DNA from 3 places in the Arthrobacter sp. 10T425 genome. Region 2 is predicted to be linked to each of the others. Evidence: riboswitches for the same ligand, from Rfam matches in the RefSeq annotation. Region 2 holds a riboswitch; each other region holds the start of a gene.
What was found. Region 2 has a riboswitch for cyclic di-AMP ahead of AC1DDH_RS17355 (aggregation-promoting factor C-terminal-like domain-containing protein). Riboswitches for the same ligand answer to the same signal wherever they lie in the genome.
Positions count from the first base shown of each region.

Region 1: another riboswitch for cyclic di-AMP. It lies ahead of AC1DDH_RS00880 (hypothetical protein); the one in region 2 lies ahead of AC1DDH_RS17355 (aggregation-promoting factor C-terminal-like domain-containing protein).
Region 3: another riboswitch for cyclic di-AMP. It lies ahead of AC1DDH_RS09300 (NlpC/P60 family protein); the one in region 2 lies ahead of AC1DDH_RS17355 (aggregation-promoting factor C-terminal-like domain-containing protein).

Region 1 is NZ_JBFTGZ010000001.1:174,141-180,367, forward strand. It holds gene AC1DDH_RS00865 (DNA alkylation repair protein) at 23-727, shown strand; gene AC1DDH_RS00870 (cation:proton antiporter) at 786-1,991, opposite strand; gene AC1DDH_RS00875 (hypothetical protein) at 1,988-2,236, opposite strand; cyclic di-AMP (ydaO/yuaA leader) riboswitch at 2,438-2,640, shown strand; gene AC1DDH_RS00880 (hypothetical protein) at 2,648-3,334, shown strand; gene AC1DDH_RS00885 (sensor histidine kinase) at 3,480-4,481, opposite strand; gene AC1DDH_RS00890 (response regulator transcription factor) at 4,474-5,151, opposite strand; gene AC1DDH_RS00895 (DedA family protein) at 5,157-5,900, opposite strand; gene AC1DDH_RS00900 (phosphatase PAP2 family protein) at 5,903-6,227, opposite strand, start outside.
Region 2 is NZ_JBFTGZ010000017.1:17,192-23,418, reverse strand. It holds gene AC1DDH_RS17365 (glycosyltransferase family 39 protein) at 1-442, opposite strand, end outside; gene AC1DDH_RS17360 (bifunctional glycosyltransferase family 2/GtrA family protein) at 443-1,876, opposite strand; gene AC1DDH_RS17355 (aggregation-promoting factor C-terminal-like domain-containing protein) at 2,037-2,876, opposite strand; cyclic di-AMP (ydaO/yuaA leader) riboswitch at 2,876-3,035, opposite strand; gene AC1DDH_RS17350 (sensor histidine kinase) at 3,219-4,829, opposite strand; gene AC1DDH_RS17345 (response regulator transcription factor) at 4,851-5,591, opposite strand; gene AC1DDH_RS17340 (hypothetical protein) at 5,834-6,227, shown strand, end outside.
Region 3 is NZ_JBFTGZ010000006.1:107,884-114,110, forward strand. It holds gene AC1DDH_RS09290 (iron-dependent transcriptional repressor DtxR) at 196-891, shown strand; cyclic di-AMP (ydaO/yuaA leader) riboswitch at 1,042-1,256, shown strand; gene AC1DDH_RS09295 (M23 family metallopeptidase) at 1,261-2,082, shown strand; cyclic di-AMP (ydaO/yuaA leader) riboswitch at 2,219-2,388, shown strand; gene AC1DDH_RS09300 (NlpC/P60 family protein) at 2,684-3,442, shown strand; gene AC1DDH_RS09305 (HNH endonuclease) at 3,662-4,162, shown strand; gene mobA (molybdenum cofactor guanylyltransferase) at 4,257-4,928, shown strand; gene AC1DDH_RS09315 (DUF6457 domain-containing protein) at 4,950-5,237, shown strand; gene AC1DDH_RS09320 (molybdopterin molybdotransferase MoeA) at 5,234-6,227, shown strand, end outside.

The sequences.
Region 1 (6,227 bases), on a different contig from region 2:
CGCGAGGGGAAAGAATGGACAGGTGAGTGATGCCGGCGAATTCATCGACCTCTCGCTGCAGCGCGAAGCTTCCTGGCGCCGCGCTGAGCAGCTTCAGGCGCGGCTGGAAACGGAGCCGGCGGGCAGCGGCCTCCGGTTCTACGGCACGTCCGTGGGCGCCGTGCGCGGCACGGTCCGGGATGCCGGCCGCCGCTATCCCGGGCTGTCTCGCGATGAGGTCACTGCGCTGAGTTCCGAACTGTGGGGCTCCGCGATCGGAGGCTCCGGCCCGGGGGCCGCGCCGGTTTTCGAGCGCCGGCTGGCCGCCGTGGTCCTGCTGCAGGCCAACGTGAAGCTGCTGACCAACTCGGACCTCACCCGGCTGGAGGGCTTCATCCGGCAGGCGCGGGTGCGGGACCTTGTGGATCCGCTCGCCGTCGACGTCGTCGGGCCCCTGGTGGACGGACTCGATGTTCTGGCCAGGGTGCGGGCCGACAGCGTGCTGGACCGGTGGGTGCGCGAGCCCGATGCCTGGCTGCGCCGGGCCGCGCTTCTCTCGCCGTTGCTGGCGCTGCGCGCGGGCGCGGGGGACTGGGACAGGTTCCTCCGGCACGCCAACGAGGTGCTCGGCGAGCCGGGCGGGACGTTCGACGCCGACGGCACAGCTGTCCGGGATGCCGTCTCCCGGGTCCAGGCAGAGATGGCAAAGTGGAGGCCGGAGCTGCAATTCACGTCAATTGGAGAATGACCCTCCGAAATTTCGCCGCCGGCTCGGCTTTGGCCCAGGCATTTAGACATTCGGACTGTCAGGCCTTCGGACCCCCCGGATCGCCCTGCCCAACGGCGCTGCCGGAATTTCCGGACTTGCCGCCGGCATTTGCCGGGACCGCGAAAGTCCTCGCCGCCCGTGACCCGGCGACGGCGCCCGCGGCTATGGTGACCAGCGCTCCCACCAGCAGGGCCGCGGCCTCGCCCGGGAGCAGGACCTGAAGCTGCGTGCCGATGCTCGCCGCAGCCACCGGTACGCCAAGCTGGGCCGCCGACAACACCCCGAGCGACAGCGGGAGTCCCAGGAAAGCCAGGTCGGCGTGGGCCAGCAGGGCCCCGGCCCCCAGCAACAGGCCGAGGGCCATCATGTCCGGGTGCCCGGCCAGGTCCCTTAGAGTCAGCGATGCACCCAGCCACACGAAGAAGAGCGGACCCAGGAAGCCGTCGCTGAGCGCGAACAGTTGCCGGGCCAGCCGCCGCGGTTCGCCGACCGCAGCCATCACCAGGCCGAAAGAAAAGCCTGCCATCATCACAGACACATTGCTCCACGTCGCGACACCGGCCAGGGTGAAGAGCACGGCCAGCTGGATCCGTAGCTCCAGGGCAAACTTGCGGCTTTCCGAGAGCCGGTGCACGCGCCGACGGATTCCCTGGCGCTCCAGCCAGCGCAAGCCGACAAAGAGCACTACCGCGCACCCGGTCACCGCGAGGACACCCAGCGCCGCCTGGACTGCGTGGGGCGGATCCACCAGGAGCGGCAACGCCACAATGCAGGCTGTGTCGGCTATTGCCACCTGCGCTGTCATAGCGACGACATCTGGCCCGCCGAGGCGCAGGGAATCGACGATTGGAAGCACCAGGGCGGCCGACGAGGAGGCCAGCAGCACGACGTAGAGGGGAGCATGTCCAGTCCCGAACAGCAGTCCGATGCCGGTTCCGATCACCACCGCTGCCGCTGCGGCCACCATCGCCCGGCGGGAGCCTTTGCCGAGGGCGCCACGGATGTGCGGATCCCGCACGGGAACGTGGGTGCCTGCCACGAACATCATCAGCGCAAACCCGATATTGGCCAGCAGGGTGAACGTCGGGTCCGCGGGGTCCACCAGGGCCAGGCCTGAGCGCCCGATCGCGATGCCGGCCAGCAGCTCACCCAGCATGACAGGCAAGTGCCAGCGCGCCGGCAGGGCCAGCAGGGGGCCAGCCAAGGCGATGACGGCGATCAGCGCCAGCGACAGGAAGGTCACGGTTCGCGGCGGCCGGCCGGCGCCGGGCCTGACCGCCGTTCCACCACCGCATAGGCCTTGCCGTCCAGGAAAGCCCAGTCGTTGACAACCATGTACCCGAGCGCGTCCACCCGGTCATTGAGGATGTGCTCGTCGAAACCCCCGTCGCGCGGTTCCGCGTCCCATGTGCTCACGTGGACGTCCCCGCCGTCGAGGATCAGCAGCTCGGTGTTGACGTCGAAATCCTCTTGGGGCTGAGTGCTCAACTGGCAGATGGCGACACAATGGCTGTTCATTTTCGGGCCTCCGCTTCCGGTGGTGCTGATGGCATCATCCTATGTTCGGAAACGGCGCCGCCCTATGGGCAAATTGCGGCCCGGCATCACGGCTCCGTTACCTGAATGTGACTTTCGGGTGCGGTTCGCGCTACGGTTGATGAGTGCCTGTTGTCTCCGATACGGGCGCTCCCCAGCCGATTGCCTAACTCTGCCGCGGCCCGGGGGTAACTCGCATCAACGTCCGGCAGAGACGGGGAAACCACTTTTGATCTGCTGATATGCAGGTCTTGGGGTGAAGCCGCACAGTGCCCGCAACGACGGGCCCGGGAGTGCGGCCGGGTGCCTCCCATCCGAATCCGACAGCTCACCTCGCAGGCATTGGGAGAGGCTACATTTTTCATGACTTCAGTCAATACTTTTGCGCGCCATGCCGCCGTCCTCGCCGCCGCATCCGGCCTGGTCCTGACCAGCGGAATGGCCGCCAACGCCGCCACCGCCCCCGTGCAGCGTGACTCTGCTCCGGCGTCGACCGTCGACGTCACCGGACAGGTCAGTGCCCCCGTCAGCGCCGATTCAAGCGTCAAGATCAGCTTCGAGCGCCCCGCAGTGGATTCTGTTGCCGCGCCGGTCATCGAACAGCCCGTCGCACCGGCTCCGGCTCCCGCTGCAGCTCCGGCGGCAGCGCCCAAGGCTCCGGCCAAGCCGGTCATCCAGGTGCAGGCCGCTCCGGCAGCAGCTCCGGCTGCAGCGCCGGCCGCGCCGCCCGCGGGCGGACGCAACGCCATCATGCTCTCGGCCGCCTACAGCCAGGTGGGCATCACCCAGGACTGCACCGCCATGGTGGAAAAGGCCCTTGGCGCCGCGGGTAAGCCCGTTGGCGACATCGGTCCCCGCGCGTTCCTTGGCCTTGGAACCGTTGTGGCGACGCCGCAGCCCGGTGACATGGTGGTCCAGTCCGGCCACGTCGGCATCTACGCCGGCAACGGCCAGGTGGTCAGTGGCGGCATGAACGGCAAGAACCAGACCATGGTCCACCCGCTGTCCTGGCTCACCGCGACCGGCGGCGTGACGTTCGTCCGCGCCTAAGCCGCACGGCCCCGACCCGGGGCCAGACAATCCGGAAAGACCGGCGCTCGAGTTCCCTTGGGGGCAACTCGACCGCCGGTCTTTCCTGTCTCCGCATTCGGGAGTCCGGGATCCCGTTGGCATATCTTTCCCCGGCGCATGGACCTCAGGGATTCCCGCTGCCCATGAGCGGAAGCATCAACTTCATGACGGTTCCCTCGTCGCCCGTCGCGGCCACCTCGACGGTGCCCCCGGCCGCGACGGCAATCTCCCGGACCAGGGCCAGGCCTATGCCAAAGCTCCGCTGTCCCTGTGAGGTGCCGGCCGTCCGCACGAACCGGTCAAAGATCCGGGCCTGATCGACGCCGGTGATTCCGGTCCCGGAGTCCGCCACCGTGATCACGGCGCGCTTCTGCTCGATTGAGGTCGTGATGGACACGCGGCCGCCCGGAGGCGTGTGGGCCAGCGCGTTGTCCGCCAGGGCCAGCACGGCACGCCGCAGCGCATTCTTCTCGATCCGGGCCAGCGGCCGGGCATCGGCAGAGAATTCCAGACGCACCTGGCGCTGCTCTGCCACCTGCTGGAGGCTGCCGGCGACGCTGGCGGCAGCGTCGGCGAGGTCGGCAGGGGGCGAGGAACGGTCCGGGGCCTCCGCGGTTGCCGCGAGGAGCAGTTCGTTGACAATCCCTGTCAGCGTCGCGGCGTCCTCCCGGATCCGGGCCAGGTCGTGGCTTTGCCTGGAGCCGGGCACAGTGTTGCGCTGGGCCAGCTGGATCCTGGTGTCCAGGATGGTCAATGGCGTGCGCAATTCGTGGCTGGCATCCTGGATAAAACGCCGCTCCCTTGCCAGGGCATCACTGAGGGGACGAATCGCGCTGCGCGCACTGAGCCACCCGACGATTCCGGCCAGCAGGATTCCCGCCACCCCGGCGATGATCATGGCTTCGAGGACGTCTTTGGAATCCAGGTAGGTGTAGGCCGTCCCGGCCGCCGCCGAGCCCGGCACTTCAGGATGGGCCAGTTGGTTCGTGAGGTACAGCGCCGTGGCGGCGAGCAGCCCGAGAACCATGACCGCGCACGCAGCACTGATCCGCACCGCGACCTTGAGGGAAGCCTTGCGCAGGATGGAGTGGTCCGGATTTCCGCCGGCCGGCCGGCCGTCACTCATGGGCTTCGCCAATCTGGTATCCGAGGCCGTGCACCGTGCGGATCACTGCTTTGGAGATCTTCCGGCGCAGGTGATGAACATAGGTATCGATCACGCCGGGCTGCTCCGAGGCGTGGAAGCACGCCGCGAGGAGCTCATCCCGGGTGAAGACGCGGTCCGGTTCCGCGGCCAGGGCAGCCAGCAGCTGGCCTTCCTTTGCGGTCAGTGACACCGTTTGCCCGTAGACGGAACGGACGGAGCGCTGCGTTGGATCCAGTTCCCAATCCCCGATCGCCACCGGTGCCGGGGCCGGGGGAGTGAAAGTCCGCGTCAGTGCGCGCAGGCGTGCTGCCAGTTCGCCGGCGTCGAACGGCTTGGTCACGTAATCGTTGGCTCCGGCGTCCAGGCCCCTGACTTTTTCGTCGGCATCGCCCAGCGCGGTCAGGATCAGGATGGGCGTGGCAATGCCTTTCGAGCGCAAAGCCGTAATGAGGGCGATGCCGTCCATGCCGGGCAGCCCGCGGTCCACCACCATGATGTCCCAGCTCCCGGTCAGCCCCTGGTGGAGGCCGTCGCGGCCGTTGGTGACCAACTGGACCCGGTAGTCCGGGTCCAGGAGCTCGGCGATGAGCGGTCCCAGGACGGCGTCGTCCTCGACGAGCAGCAGGGACGGAAGGTCAGCGGAGGTCATGTCAGCTATTCTTCCGCGGCCATTTCCTCAGTCCGCAGTCCGGGCCCGGGTTCTTCTGCCGTGTCGCCGGCGGCTTTGTCTGCGGCTGCGGCTGCGCCGCGGGAGTTCCGGCGGCGTTTGAGGAGCTGCACCACCCCCGGCACGACGGAGACGAGCACCATGGCCACGACGATGGCGTCGATGTTCCTGGCGATGATGTCAAAGTGCCCCAGCCAGGTGCCAAGCATCGTCACGGAGGCTGCCCACGCGACGGCGCCGGTGATATTCCACAGGGTGAAGGATTTGTAGTCATAGCGCGCGGTCCCGGCGGTCAGCGGAGCAAATGTCCGGACCATGGGGACGAAGCGGGCCAGCACGACGGCGGCCCCGCCGTGGCGGCGGAAGAAGTCCTCCGTGGTGGTCAGGTGCGCTGTCTTCAGGATCCGGGCGTCGTCCTTGAACCATCGCCGGCCAAATTTCCGTCCGAGCATGTAACCGACCTGGTCCCCGGCGACCGCGGCCGCGGTGACGACGCCGATCAGCACGGGCAACGTCAGTTGCAGCTGCTGGTGCAGAAGTCCTGCTGTGAACAACAGGGAGTCGCCGGGCAGGAAGGGAAAGAGCACGCCCGATTCGATGAAGACCATCACCGCGATCACACCCAGGGCGGCCGGGCCCAACCCGGCGAGCAGGCTTGCGGGGTCCGGCAGGGACAGTGTTCCGGCGGCGTGGACGGCCGGAAGGGCGGCAAAAACGTCCATGGCGGGCATTCTCATTTCTCCTCACTGCCCAGCGGCCGGCTGCCCGAACGGGCCCGAATCCGCTCCGCTATCCGCGGCGCGAGAAGGTTCCACAGTCCCGCGAGCAGGACCACGGCCGCGCTCGAGGCCAGGAACGACGCCGCGACATCAGTGGGGTAGTGAACGCCGATGTACAGCCGTGACCAGGCTACGACGAGGGCCATCACGGCCGCCGCGAGGGCCGTGACCTTGGCCCAGCGGGTTCCACGGGCCAGGAAGTACACTGCGAATCCCAGTGCCACCGCAAAGGACACGTGGCCGCTCGGGAAGCTGTTGGAACCCGTTTCCGGAGCCAGG
Region 2 (6,227 bases):
GGGGAATGAGCATGCTCAGGGCCGAGAAACCAAAGATCCGTCCCGCGAGGGCGGGAATCCAGAGTGCGGCCGGGGGCTTGTCCACCGTGATGGCATTGCCGGCGTCGAGGGAGCCGAAGAGCAGCGCGGTCCAGTCCTTGGTCCCGGCCTGGATCGCCGCGGCATAGAAGGAGTTGGCGTAGCCGGTGGCCTCCAGATTCCACAGGTACAACGCCGCGGAGACCACCAGGAGCAGCGCTGCCGCGGGCCGCACCCAGCGGGGCTGCGGTCCGAACAGCAGCCGGTCCCGGCGGCCTTGGGCGGCCGGCGCCGGGGACGCGGGCAGATGGGGCGCCGTCCCGCCGTCTCCGGGAACCTGGTGTGGCTGTTCCTCGGCGGCCGGCAGCCTGCCGGCCGGGGAACCGCCCTGGGCTCCGGCGGTGGGACTGATGGTTGCCGTCATTTACTTGGCCTTTTCTGTGCGGGGGAGGGAAGGATCGGGGGCGCCGGGCGCCGGAACGGCAGCGGCGGGCCTGTGGCGGAAAACCACCAACCGGAAGAGCAGGAACTTCACGGCCGTGGCGGCCAGGTTGGCGGCGGTAACCGTGAGCAGTTCAAGCCAGCGGTCCGGGGCCGCTCCCGACGCGGCGTGAACGAGGGCGAGTGCGCCCGAGGTCAGGGCCAGCCCGATGCCGAAGACCAGCAGCCCCTCAAAATGGTGGCGAGCCGCCTGGCTGCCGCCCTGGATGCCGAACGTGAAGCGCCGGTTGGCCGCAGTGTTGGCCACGGCAGTGGTGAGCAAGGCGAGGAAGTTTGCCAGCTGCGGGTCCATGAACCCGCGGCAGAGCAGGAAAATCGCCAGGTAGGCCAGGGTGGAGGCCACCCCGATGCTGCCGAAGCGGACGAGCTGTCCGAAGAGGCTTCCGCCGGGGCTTTGTTCCTGTGCCCGCGAGGCGGCCGGCAGCGGTCCGCGGGCCAGGGCCGCGCGCAGGTCGGGAACCGGGATCCGGCCCGAGACCAGGTCCCGGCTCAACCGTGCCATGCCGCGCAAGTCCGCGAGGGCCGTCTGGACGATGTCCACGCTGGAATCCGGGTCGTCGGTCCAGTCCACCGGGACTTCGTGGACGCGCAGGCCGCACTTTTCTGCCAGAACCAGCAGCTCGGTGTCGAAGAACCAGGCGTTGTCCAGCGTGTGGGGAAGCAGTTGCCGGGCCACGTCCGCCCGGATCGCCTTGAAGCCGCACTGCGCGTCACTGAAGTGGGCGCCCATGAGGGCCTGGAGCAGGAAGTTGTAGCTGCGCGAGATGAATTCCCGTTTGGGTCCGCGGACCACGCGGGAGTTGCGGGACAGCCGTGTCCCGATCGCCAGGTCGGAGTGCCCGGAAATGAGCGGGGCAAGGAGCGGGCCGAGGGCCGCCAGATCAGTGGAAAGATCCACATCCATGTACGCCAGGACCGGCGACGGCGAGGCCAGCCACACCTTGCGGAGTGCGTTTCCGCGGCCCTTTTCTGCCATATGGACCACCGTCACTTCGCGCAGCTCGCGGGCTACCCGTTCCGCGGCCTTGAGCGTTCCGTCGGTGCTGGCGTTGTCCGCCACGGTGATCCGGAAGGAATGCGGGAAGGCGCCGAGCAGGTACGCGTGGAGCCGGCGCAGGCAGGCCTCGAGGTCCCGTTCCTCGTTAAAGACCGGGATGGTGACGTCCAGCAGGGGCGTGCTGGCGCGCGTATCAATGGCCGTGCGCCGGCCGCCGGGGACGGTCAGGGCCCCGGCGATCGGGCCCGGGACGGGTGCGTCGGCCAGGGCAAGCCCCGAGGGTGCCCCGGGGGCCGCCGGGCCGGCCGGCGTCGCCGTGGAGCGGGGCAGGGTTCCTGTGGCCTGGTCTGTGAATGTCATGGCTCAACTTTCCCGGCGGCCCATATGAGGGCTTTAGGGTCAAGCTGTGCGGGGGCTGTGGAAGTCCGGGCCGCCGGGGCCGGTCCGGCCGTGGAGACGCAAAGAGGCCCCGGATCCATGCGGATCCGGGGCCTCCAGGGCGGGGGCGGCTAGTGCCGGTTTAGTACCAGTTGTGTGCGTAGTGGAAGTTCAGGGCACCGCAGGGGGAACCGTAGCGCGACTTGACGTAGTTCAGGCCCCAGTTGATCTGGGTCCGGTAGTTGGTCATGTAATCGGCGCCGGCGCTCGCCATCTTCGAGGCGGGCAGGGACTGGACCACGCCGTAGGCGCCGCTGCTGGCGTTCGTGGCGGTGGTCTTCCAGTCGGATTCCTTGGTCCACAGCTTGTGCAGGCACTGCATCTGGCCGGGTGCCCAGCCATAGCTTCCCAGCTGGGACGCGGCGTAGGCCTGCGCGCCGGCGGGGTCGTCGACTGCGACCGGCGCGGCTGCCGGTGCCGGTGCCGGAGCGGCTGCCGGTGCCGGAGCGGGGGCCGCCGCGGGAGCCGGAGCAGGTGCGGGGGCTGCCGCGGGGGCCGGAGCAGGTGCTGCCGCAGCTGCCGGTGCGGCAGCAGCGGGCACGTGGATCAGCGCTTCGGCTGCCTCAACCTCCGAGATCTGGGGAGCCACGTTCTTTTCCGTGGCAGCGGTCGGCCCAGCCACCTGGACCCGCTCGAAGTTGAGCTTGGCCAGCGGGTCAGCCATCGTGGCCGTCTGGCTCGCAACGTTCGCCGTGTGGGCGCCCGGCTCTGCCGCCTGGCTCGCGGCGCCGCCACCCAGCAGCAGCGCGCACGCGGCGGTGACGACGGCGGCACGGCGGCCGGTTACACCGAGCCCGGCGGCGAACCGCGACAGGGCGGATGCCTGCTTGACCGGTTCGGCGCGGTGGCGCGACTTGGCGGCGCCAACTGAGCGGGAATGCGAACCGCCGACAGGGCGTGTTTGTACCTGGAATTCAGTCATGGTGGCCTCTCAACGCCGGCGGAGTTAGCTGTCGGGTTCGGATGAGGTCATCCGGCCGCACGGAACATCACGTGTCGGCTTCACCCCGAGGGCGCATGAAAGCAGATTGCCCGGGAACTCTGGGTCCCCCGCCTCTGCCTGGTCCAGCGGAATCCGGGAAGCGGCAGAGTTTGGCGTCCGTCCGGATATGCGGCACCGATGGCGGCGCACGCTAACGACGCTACAGGACCCGGTCGCTTAAGTCACATTTTGGTAACAGGAGTCACAGTGCCGGGGTGTCGGGTTGCGCCGGGCTCGCCGGTCGACCGTCCGGGCCGTTTGCGCCGACGGCGGCCGTTCCGGTTACGCCGGCGGCGGCGAGGCGGGCAGCCGCACGGCGAACTCCGTGCGGCCCGGCCGGGACGTGACCTCGACTGTTCCTCCGTGGGCCTCCACGATCGACTGGACAATGGACAGGCCCAACCCGCTGGTGCCCTCGGACGTCGGCGCGGCGGTCGCCGTGCCGTGACCTCCGCGGCTGCCGGAAACGGCGCCGGAGGACGAGCGTGCGGGAGCCCCGGACCCGACCCTCGCCGTCGCGACGGCAGAATCGGCGGGGACAGCTGCGGGGTTCGACGCCGGATTGGTGCGCGAGGCGTCGGCCCGGGTGAAGCGGGCGAAGACCCGGCCGATAAATTCCGGGGCGATGCCGCTGCCATTGTCTGTCACGGTGACCACGGCACTGCCGTCAGCCGAGCGCATAACGCCCGTGACCACCTTGGTCCCGGGTTCCGTGTGCTTGCGCGCATTGGACAGCAGGTTGGCGAGGACCTGGTGAAGCTGGGTCGCATCACCGCGCACCACCACGGGCTCGTCCGGAAGTTCCAGCTGCCAGATGCGGTCCGGGGCCATGACTTTCTCATCGCTGACCGTCTCGATGGCCAGTTGGGTGAGGTCGACGTCGGAGATTTTGAGCGGCTGTCCCTCGTCCAGGCGCGCCAGCAGCAGCAGGTCCTCCACGAGCGTGGTCATCCGCTCGGACTGGCTTTGCACACGGGCGAGGGACCTCTCGCCGTCGGGGGTGAAATGCTCGGTCATCCGCATCAGCTCCGTGTAGCCGCGAATGGCCGTCAGCGGGGTGCGGAGTTCGTGCGAGGCGTCGGCGACGAACTGCCGGACCTTCATCTCGCTCTCCTGCCGCGCCTCGAGAGCGTTGGAGACGTTGTCCAGCATCTTGTTCAGCGCGTAGCCCACGCTGCCCACTTCCGTTCCGGGATGGGCCGCCGACGTCGGGACGCGGACCCCGAGCGCCACCTCGCCGGCGTCCAGCGGGAGACGGGAGACCTTGGTGGCAACCTCGGAGAGCTGTTCCAGCGGCTTCATGGTCCGCCGGATCAGGGCCGTGCCGGCGAGCCCGATCAGCACGAGCCCGCCTGCGGACACCACCACCATGGTCCAGACCAGGGAGGCCAGGGTGCTTTGTTTTTCTGCCAGCGGGAGTCCGGTCACAATCACGTCGCCGTACGGTGTTCGCGCCGCCGTGAGCCGGTAGGCGCCGGCCGAAAGGCTGCGGTCCACGGACACGCCGCTCGGGGTGAGGGCCAGGAGAACCTTGTTGTCGGCGGGGGAGAGGTTCTTGACCGCGCCGTCCCCGGCCAGGAATCCTGCCCTGCTGACTTCGCCGTCCACTATCCGTGCGTTAAGCGTCCCGACGCCCTGTCCCCGGGCTTCGAGGGGGTCGGGGCGTCTGCCCGAATCGTCCGAGGAGGGCCGGCCGAATTCGCTCGAACGGTGCGAGGCCTGGTCCAGCTGGGTGTCGAGTTGCCGGGTGAGGAAGAGGTCCATGGAGGCGTAGCTGAACAAGCCCACAGCGCCGCAGATGGCCACGAGCAGCGCCATGGCGACCAGGACCAGCCGGGTGCGCAAATGCCACGTCGACGGGTTGCGCCAGTCGCGTCCGGGGACGCGGGTCATGCCGGAAAGTGAGGGCACGGATCAGTCCGCCGGTTTCAGGACGTACCCGGCTCCGCGCACCGTGTGGATCATCGGAGCGTGGTTGGCGTCGACCTTCTTGCGGAGGTAGGAAATGTACAGTTCCACGATGTTCGCCTGGCCGCCGAAGTCGTAGTCCCAGACACGGTCCAGGATCTGGGCCTTGCTGATGACCCGTTTCGGGTTTTCCATGAGGTAGCGCAGCAGCTCGAACTGCGTGGCGGTCAGGTGCATTTCCTCACCGGCCCGGGTGACTTCGCGGGTGTCGACGTTGAGCACGAGGTCTCCCACCACGAGTTCGGCGGTGTCCATGGCGGCCACTCCGGAGCGCTGGACCAGCCGGTGCAGGCGCAGCAGCACCTCTTCCATGCTGAACGGCTTGGTGACATAGTCATCGCCGCCGGCCGCCAGTCCGGTGATGCGGTCCTGGACGGCATCCTTGGCGGTGAGGAACAGCGCCGGCACCTCCGGCGCGAACGCGCGGATCCTGTTCAGCAGTTCGACGCCGTCGAACCCGGGCAACATCACGTCCAGCACCAGCACGTCGGGGCGGAACTCCTTGGCTAGCCGGACGGCTCCGGGCCCGTCCTCGGCCACGGCCACGGACCAGCCGGCCATCCGCAGCCCCATGCTCATGAGCTCGGAGAGGCTGGGCTCGTCATCCACCACGAGGGCGCGGATGGGGGAGCCGTCCGGATGCGTGAGCTGGGGAAGGTTGTTGGTCATGGAGTGCGAAGTGGCCATGGGGACAACTCTCCGATCTGCCGGTTAGGCGGGGCTTTGGGGACCCTGTGCGGCACCTGTGAATCCCAGCCTAGCGAGCTGGATGCCGTTGCGGGACCGTACGGGCCGCGCCGGCCATGTTCAAACCCCTTTACCGTCCGGCGCCAACGTCACAGGCCGGGCTGTCGGCCCGCACAGCCCAGGCACAGGATCGCTCACCACTCTGGGGTGAACACCGATCCGCACCCTAAAGGAGAAATACCATGAGCGGTCAGCATCCCGGAGCCGGTTCCGGACCAGCCCCCGAGCCAGCCCCCACGCCCACCACCGGCGCGCCAGCGGCGCCCGCGCCGGTAACCACACGCCGTACTGCCTGGCAGCACGGCGCCGGACCCACCGACGGCGGACACTCCGACGGCGGACACGACGGCGGCGGAACAGTCCAAACCGGACACGCTGACGGCGGGCGGCCGGAAGCAGGCGCTGCCGGCGGCTGGGGCGCGCCGCCGGTTTGGACGGTTCCGGCCTCGGAACCTGCCTGGGGCATGCCCCGGCAGGAACCTGTGCCCGCCGCAGCCACAGGCTGGGGCGCGCCGGGAACTTCCGCCAAGACGGCCTCGGCGGCAAAGCCCTGGACCCTCAAGCGGGGGCTCGCCG
Region 3 (6,227 bases), on a different contig from region 2:
AGACGCCGGGGACGGCCGGCCGGCTGGGGCTGGGATAATAGCTCCAGGTCGATCGAAAGATTATCCGGAGTAATTCAAAATAGGCTAGGCTGGCATGCGAACGTACGGCGGTTCCCGCCTGGGCGCATCCTGCATGCAGCCCGCACGCGGTACGGTGGGAATGACGCTAGGACTGCGCTCGAGGAGCTGAGCTGAATGACGGATCTGATCGATACCACGGAGATGTATCTTCGGACCATTCTGGAACTTGAAGAAGAAAACATCGTTGCCCTCCGCGCCCGCATCGCCGAACGGCTCCGCCACTCCGGCCCCACTGTGTCCCAGACGATCGGCCGGATGGAGCGCGACGGGCTGGTGGTTGTTTCCGGCGACCGGCACCTTGAATTGACGGAAACCGGACGGAAACGTGCAATCGGTGTCATGCGCAAGCACCGTCTGGCCGAACGCCTCCTCGCGGACGTGATCGGGCTCGACTGGGCCTACGTCCACGAGGAAGCGTGCCGCTGGGAACATGTCATGAGCGAACGCGTCGAGCGAAGAATCTTCGAGATGCTCAACCACCCGACAGTCTCGCCCTACGGAAACCCTATTCCGGGGCTTGCGGATCTTGGCGGCGTTCCCAATGGCGCCCCCGTGGACAGGCCTGTGAACCTGCTGGAGGCCATGGCCGGCTACGGGGTAAGTTCCCGGGTTACGGTCAACCGGCTCGCGGAGCCGATCCAGGTGGAGCCGGAGCTTCTGGCCCAGCTCGACGAGGGCGGAATCAGGCCTGGCGCGCTTGTCTCGCTGGAGCGGGTGGGGGAGTACATCTCGGTCCGCGTCCCCGATATCGAAGGTGCCCTGGAACTGCCGCCCGAGGTTGCCGCGCACGTCTTTGTAACAGTCGCCTGACCAGCCACTACGCGCCGGTCATGGGACGACCCATGAGTTGTCCACAATTGCGGTTACGGATTTATTACCGGGCGGCTTAATCGCCTATAGTTAGTGCCCAGTACCGATACCAAAGCGTTACCTGATCCGAAGCCGAGCCCTGCCAGCGGATCAGTCGCAGAACTACCTCCTGGCAGGGGCGGGGGAACCACTTTCGGCTGCTACTTCGGCAGCCTTGGGGTGAAGTCCGTCAGCGGCAAGCAGCTTCCACCGAAGGATCCCCTGGGGATGCATCTGTGCGTGGCTGCTTGCAACGGCGGACCGGGTCTTTGATCTCTCTGACCCGAATCCGACAGCTAACTTCGCAGGCCATCCAGAGAGGAACCGTTCTTGACCACCCAGACCTCCAGGGGCCGTCGCCGCGCGACCGGTCCCGCACCGGAGCCGCGTCCCGTCGTCGCACACACGGCCGAACGCCCGCGGGACGTGCACCGGGATGAACGCCGTCGCCGTCGCAGTCCGTTCCGCCAGGTCACGGACTTTGCCGCGGCCAGCGGGGTCGGGCAGAAGGCCGGGATCGCCCTGGCCGCAACTGGTCTGGTTCTGACCGTGACGGTCCCCGTCACGAGCCCGGTGATGGCTTCGAATCCGGGCGGGTCCGGCGCGCTCTCCGCTGCCGTGCAGCCGGATGTCACCGCTGCCGCCGCCGCCAAAGTCGACTTCAACCGCACGGCCGTCACCACGAAGGGCGATCCGGACGGGAAACTCAAGCAGCTGCTGAGCGCCCAGTCTGTGGGCACCATCACCCGCGCGGCATCGGCCGGCACCCTGGGTGCGCCGCTCGACCAGCTGGTCACGGCCTCGCCCTTCGGCTACCGTGTCAGCCCCATTACCGGGGGCGCGGGGGAGTTCCACCGCGGCCAGGATTTCGCCGCCCAGTGCGGCACGGCGGTCCACGCGGCCGCCAGCGGCACCGTGACCTTCAACGGCTGGCATCCCTTCGGCGGGGGGAACCGCGTGGTCATCGATCACGGCAACGGCCTGGAGACCACGTACAACCACCTGTCCTCGGCCTCGGTCAAGGTCGGCCAGAAGGTTTCCCGCGGTGACGTCGTCGCCATGAGCGGAACCACCGGCGCCTCCACGGGCTGCCACCTCCACTTTGAAGTGATGGTCAACGGCGATGTCGTTGACCCGCTCGGCTGGCTCTAAAAAGACGATGGGCTGCTCTCAACTTCCTGTGACACGCCGTGATCTGAATGTGACATTGGATCCGGACTGCTGTAGGGTTTGAAGCACGCCAACTTTTCCGAAGTTGGCGCTCTTGAGTGGATTGCCTAGCTCTGCCACCGCTCAAGGTCCGTTCGCATTACATCGTCTGGCAGGGGCGGGGGAACCAATTTTGGCCTTCGAAAGAAGGCCTTGGGGTTAAGTCGCAAAGCTTCCCAGGAAGCAGCGCGGCCGGGTGACTCCCATCCGAATCCGACAGCTCACCTCGTAGGCATTGGGAGAGGCTACTTTCGTGTCTTCACGCCACAATTCTGCGCGCATGCGCACCGGCGAGGCTCTGTCGAGCCCGCTGGAATCCACATCACGTGCCGCCCTTGCCGGCGCCCGGATTGGATCACGTTCCGCAGGCTCAATCTCTAGCGAGCCCGGACAGCATGCAGTTTCCGCTTTTGGCGCGTCTTCGCAGTACACCCTTCGCTAAGTAACCCATTTCGGGGCGATCCGGCGTACCCCCAAGATGCCGGAGCGTCCTCAGTCCGCGCCCGAAAGCGCGCGGTCCAAGGATCACGAAAGAGAGAACTTAATGACTACTCGTGCAAACGTTGCACGGCACCGCGCCGAGGTCACCAAGACCAACTCGCTGGCTGTTATTGCTAAGGCTGTCGGCGACAACGCCGGCGGCGTGGGTCGTCAGGCTGCGGTCATCGCCGCAGCTTCCGGTCTGGTCCTGACCAGCGGAATCGCAGCCAACGCTGCTGAAACCAATGTTCAGCGCGAATCCACCTCCGCTTCGGCCCTGGAAGTCCAGTCCGCAGCTCCGGCCACCATCTCGGCCGCTTCCACCATCGCGATCTCCTACGAGAAGCCCGCCGTGACCACCACGCCGGCTCCCGTTGTCGAGGCTCCCAAGCCCGTTGTCAAGGTCCAGGACGCCACGGCCACCCGCGCCGGCGGCACCGAGCTTGGCGTCAGCGGCGGCGTCGCTGCCCAGGCCCCCGCTGGCATCGGAAGCGGCGCAGGCGCGACCATCGCCGCCGCTGCCTACGCACAGATCGGCGTGGCGCAGGACTGCACCGCCCTCGCCACCAACGCCCTGGCCGCGGCAGGCATCCACTACCACGGCTGGCCGGCAGGTTACCTGTCCCTGGGCCGCACCGTGAGCGCCGCCGAGGCACGCCCGGGCGACCTCGCTTACTACCAGAACGGCGGCGTGGGCATGGCTCACATCGCGGTCTACGTCGGCAACGGCATGGCAGTGCACGGCGGCTGGAACGGCGGCACCACCGCGCTGTACAGCGTCAACGTCGGCTCCGGCCCGGTCTTCATCCGCGTCGGCGCCTAAGCACGAACCCCAGCATTCCGAAAGACCCCCGCCTGCAGGCGGGGGTCTTTTGCGTTGCCGTGCAGTGAACTTTCCGCGCCCGGGACCGCACCGGTGAAAAAATATTCGGTGATCCGGCACTTGAGTGTTTACTCTTGTGTTGTCGATCCATAGCCCGACCATGCAGAGGGCAGCCGGCCCTCGTGCCGCTGGCGGGTGCGGCCGTGAAGAGGTATGCGGATGCGCACTCTCGTTCTGAATGCTGGATATGAACCGCTGGCGGTCATCACCTTCCGCCGGGCGCTCGTCCTTGTCCTGACCGGAAAGGCCAGCGTGGTGGCCGAAGGGGACGACCCCGTGGTCGGCCCCCAGGACATTTTGGGCCGCCCGTCCGTGATCCTGCTGAACCGCTACATCCGGCCCAGGTACAACACAATGACTGCGGTGAGCCGCCGCGGCGTGCTGCGCCGGGATGCCCACCGCTGCGCGTACTGCGGCAAGGCTGCCCACACCATCGACCACATCCAGCCCAAATCGCGGGGCGGGGCCGACTCCTGGGAGAATCTGGTGGCGGCGTGCCTGCGGTGCAACAACGCCAAGAGCGACCATACGCCGGCGGAGATGGGCTGGAAGATCGGTTTTGTTCCGGGCCCGCCAAAGGGTGCCATCTGGCAGATCAAGGAACTCGAGAAGCCGACGCCGGCCTGGGATCCGTTCCTGCTGCCTGAATCGGCTGCCTGATCTGCCCCCTTGCTGATTGATCAGCCGGTGAAGACGCTGCCGGCGCACGTGACGGCTTGTTCGGTGGCCGCTGGCGCCGCGCTAGGCTGAAACGATGGAGTTCGATGCCATCATTCTCGCCGGGGGGCGGTCCTCACGCCTCGGCGGCGTGCCCAAATCCGGGCTGGTCTACGACGGCGCCACCCTCCTGGAGCGGTCACTGCGGGCCGCCGGCGCGGCGGGGCGCACCGTCGTCGTCGGCCCCGACCCCGGGGGCCTGCCCGGCGGCGTCCTGACCTGCCGGGAAGAGCCGCCCTTCGCGGGTCCGGCCGCAGCCATCGCGGCGGGGCTGGCCGCCCTGGCCGCCGATCACGCGAGCCGGCACGCAGCAGCCGCGCCCTATACCCTCGTCCTGGCGTGTGACATGCCCCGGTCGGAAGGCGCGGTCCATGCCCTGGCCGAGGCGCTGGCCGCGTCCGGTGCAGGCACGCCGGAAAGGGACGCGGCCGACGGCGTCATGGCCGTCTCGGCCGACGGCCGGAAACAGCCGCTCGCGGGCTTTTATGGCACGGCCGTGCTACATCGTTCTGTCGCGGACGCCGCGTCCCGGGACCGGCTGGAAAACGCGTCGGTGTTCGCCCTTCTTGCTAGGCTGGACGTGCGGGAAGTTCGCGTTCCCCCGGGTTCCACGGATGACGTCGACACCTGGGATGACGCGTCCGCACTGGGGGTATCCGGCAGGATTCCCGACGGCGGTCCGGGCTCCGGCCCGGCTCTGCACAGCTGAACTCGACCATGGAGGCAAACGGTGAAAAGCCAGGACGAAACACTGGAAGACTGGTGCCGTGCCCTGCTCCAGGCCCTGGAGCTGGACGACGTTGAGATTGACGTGAATGAGGTCCTCGCCCTGGCCGGCGTGGCCGCCCATTCCGTGGTGCGCCCGGCGGCACCGCTGACCACATTCATTGCCGGCTTTGCGGCCGGCCTGGCCTCAGGCTCCGGGCAGGCCACGGACTCCGTGTCCATGGAGTCCGCGATGGCCGTGGCCCGCCGGCTCGCCAAGGACTACGCAGCCGCCGAAACTTCCGGGGCATGACGGCTGCGGCCCCGGACGGCAACGGCCCCGCTGCCCCTGGCAGAGATGGCGGTGAAGATGGCGTCAACGATACCGGCGGAAATGGCGTCGGAACTGGCGGTGGAGAGGCTCCCGTAGACGGCCCTGGTGGCCCTCACATCGCGGCGCACCAGGATGCAGCGGGCGAAGACACTGCGGACCAGGATGCAGCGGACGAGGAGGCAGGGGACCAGGGCGCCGCGGACCAGGACGCCGCGGACCAGGACGCCGCGGACGAGGACACTGCCGCGGAGCCGCACAGGCACCTGGCCCACACGTGGCAGGAGGCCCGGCAACTCGCGTTCGAGTGCGCCGTTCCCATCCCGGCCGCCCCTGTTCCGCTGCGGCAGACGCTCGGCCGGACGCTCGCGGCGGACGTCGTTGCCCGGCAGGACATGCCCCATTACGCTTCCTCTGCCATGGACGGCTGGGCCGTCAACGGCAGCGGCCCCTGGATCCTGGCCGAACCCGGCCAGCGTCTGGCACCACATCAGGGCAGCCCGATTGCCACCGGCGGCCTCATCCCGCCCGGGGCCAAGGCCGTGTTGCGCAGCGAAAGCGGCATCATCGACGCCGACGAGGACGGCCTGCCCGTCCTGAAGCTGGGCGGCACCGCGAAGCCGGGAGACCCGCGCAACGGCGACCACATCAGGAAGGCCGGGGAGGAAGCCGCCGCCGGGGACGTACTGATCAAGCGCGGCACGGTCCTGAACCCGGCCCATCTGGCCCTCGCCGCGCTGGCCGGAAGTGACACCCTTCCCGTGCTCGGCAAGGCCGTGGTCCGCCTCGTTTTCACTGGCTCCGAGGTCGTGACGAGCGGGATACCGGCACCCGGGCAGGTCCGCGACACCTTCGGACCCCAACTGGCCGCCGTGGTGGGAATGCTCGGCGGGATCTGTACCGAAGAAGTGAAAGTCGGCGACACCTACGCCGAGTGGCTCGCCGCCCTCGAGGACACCGATCCTGCCGGTG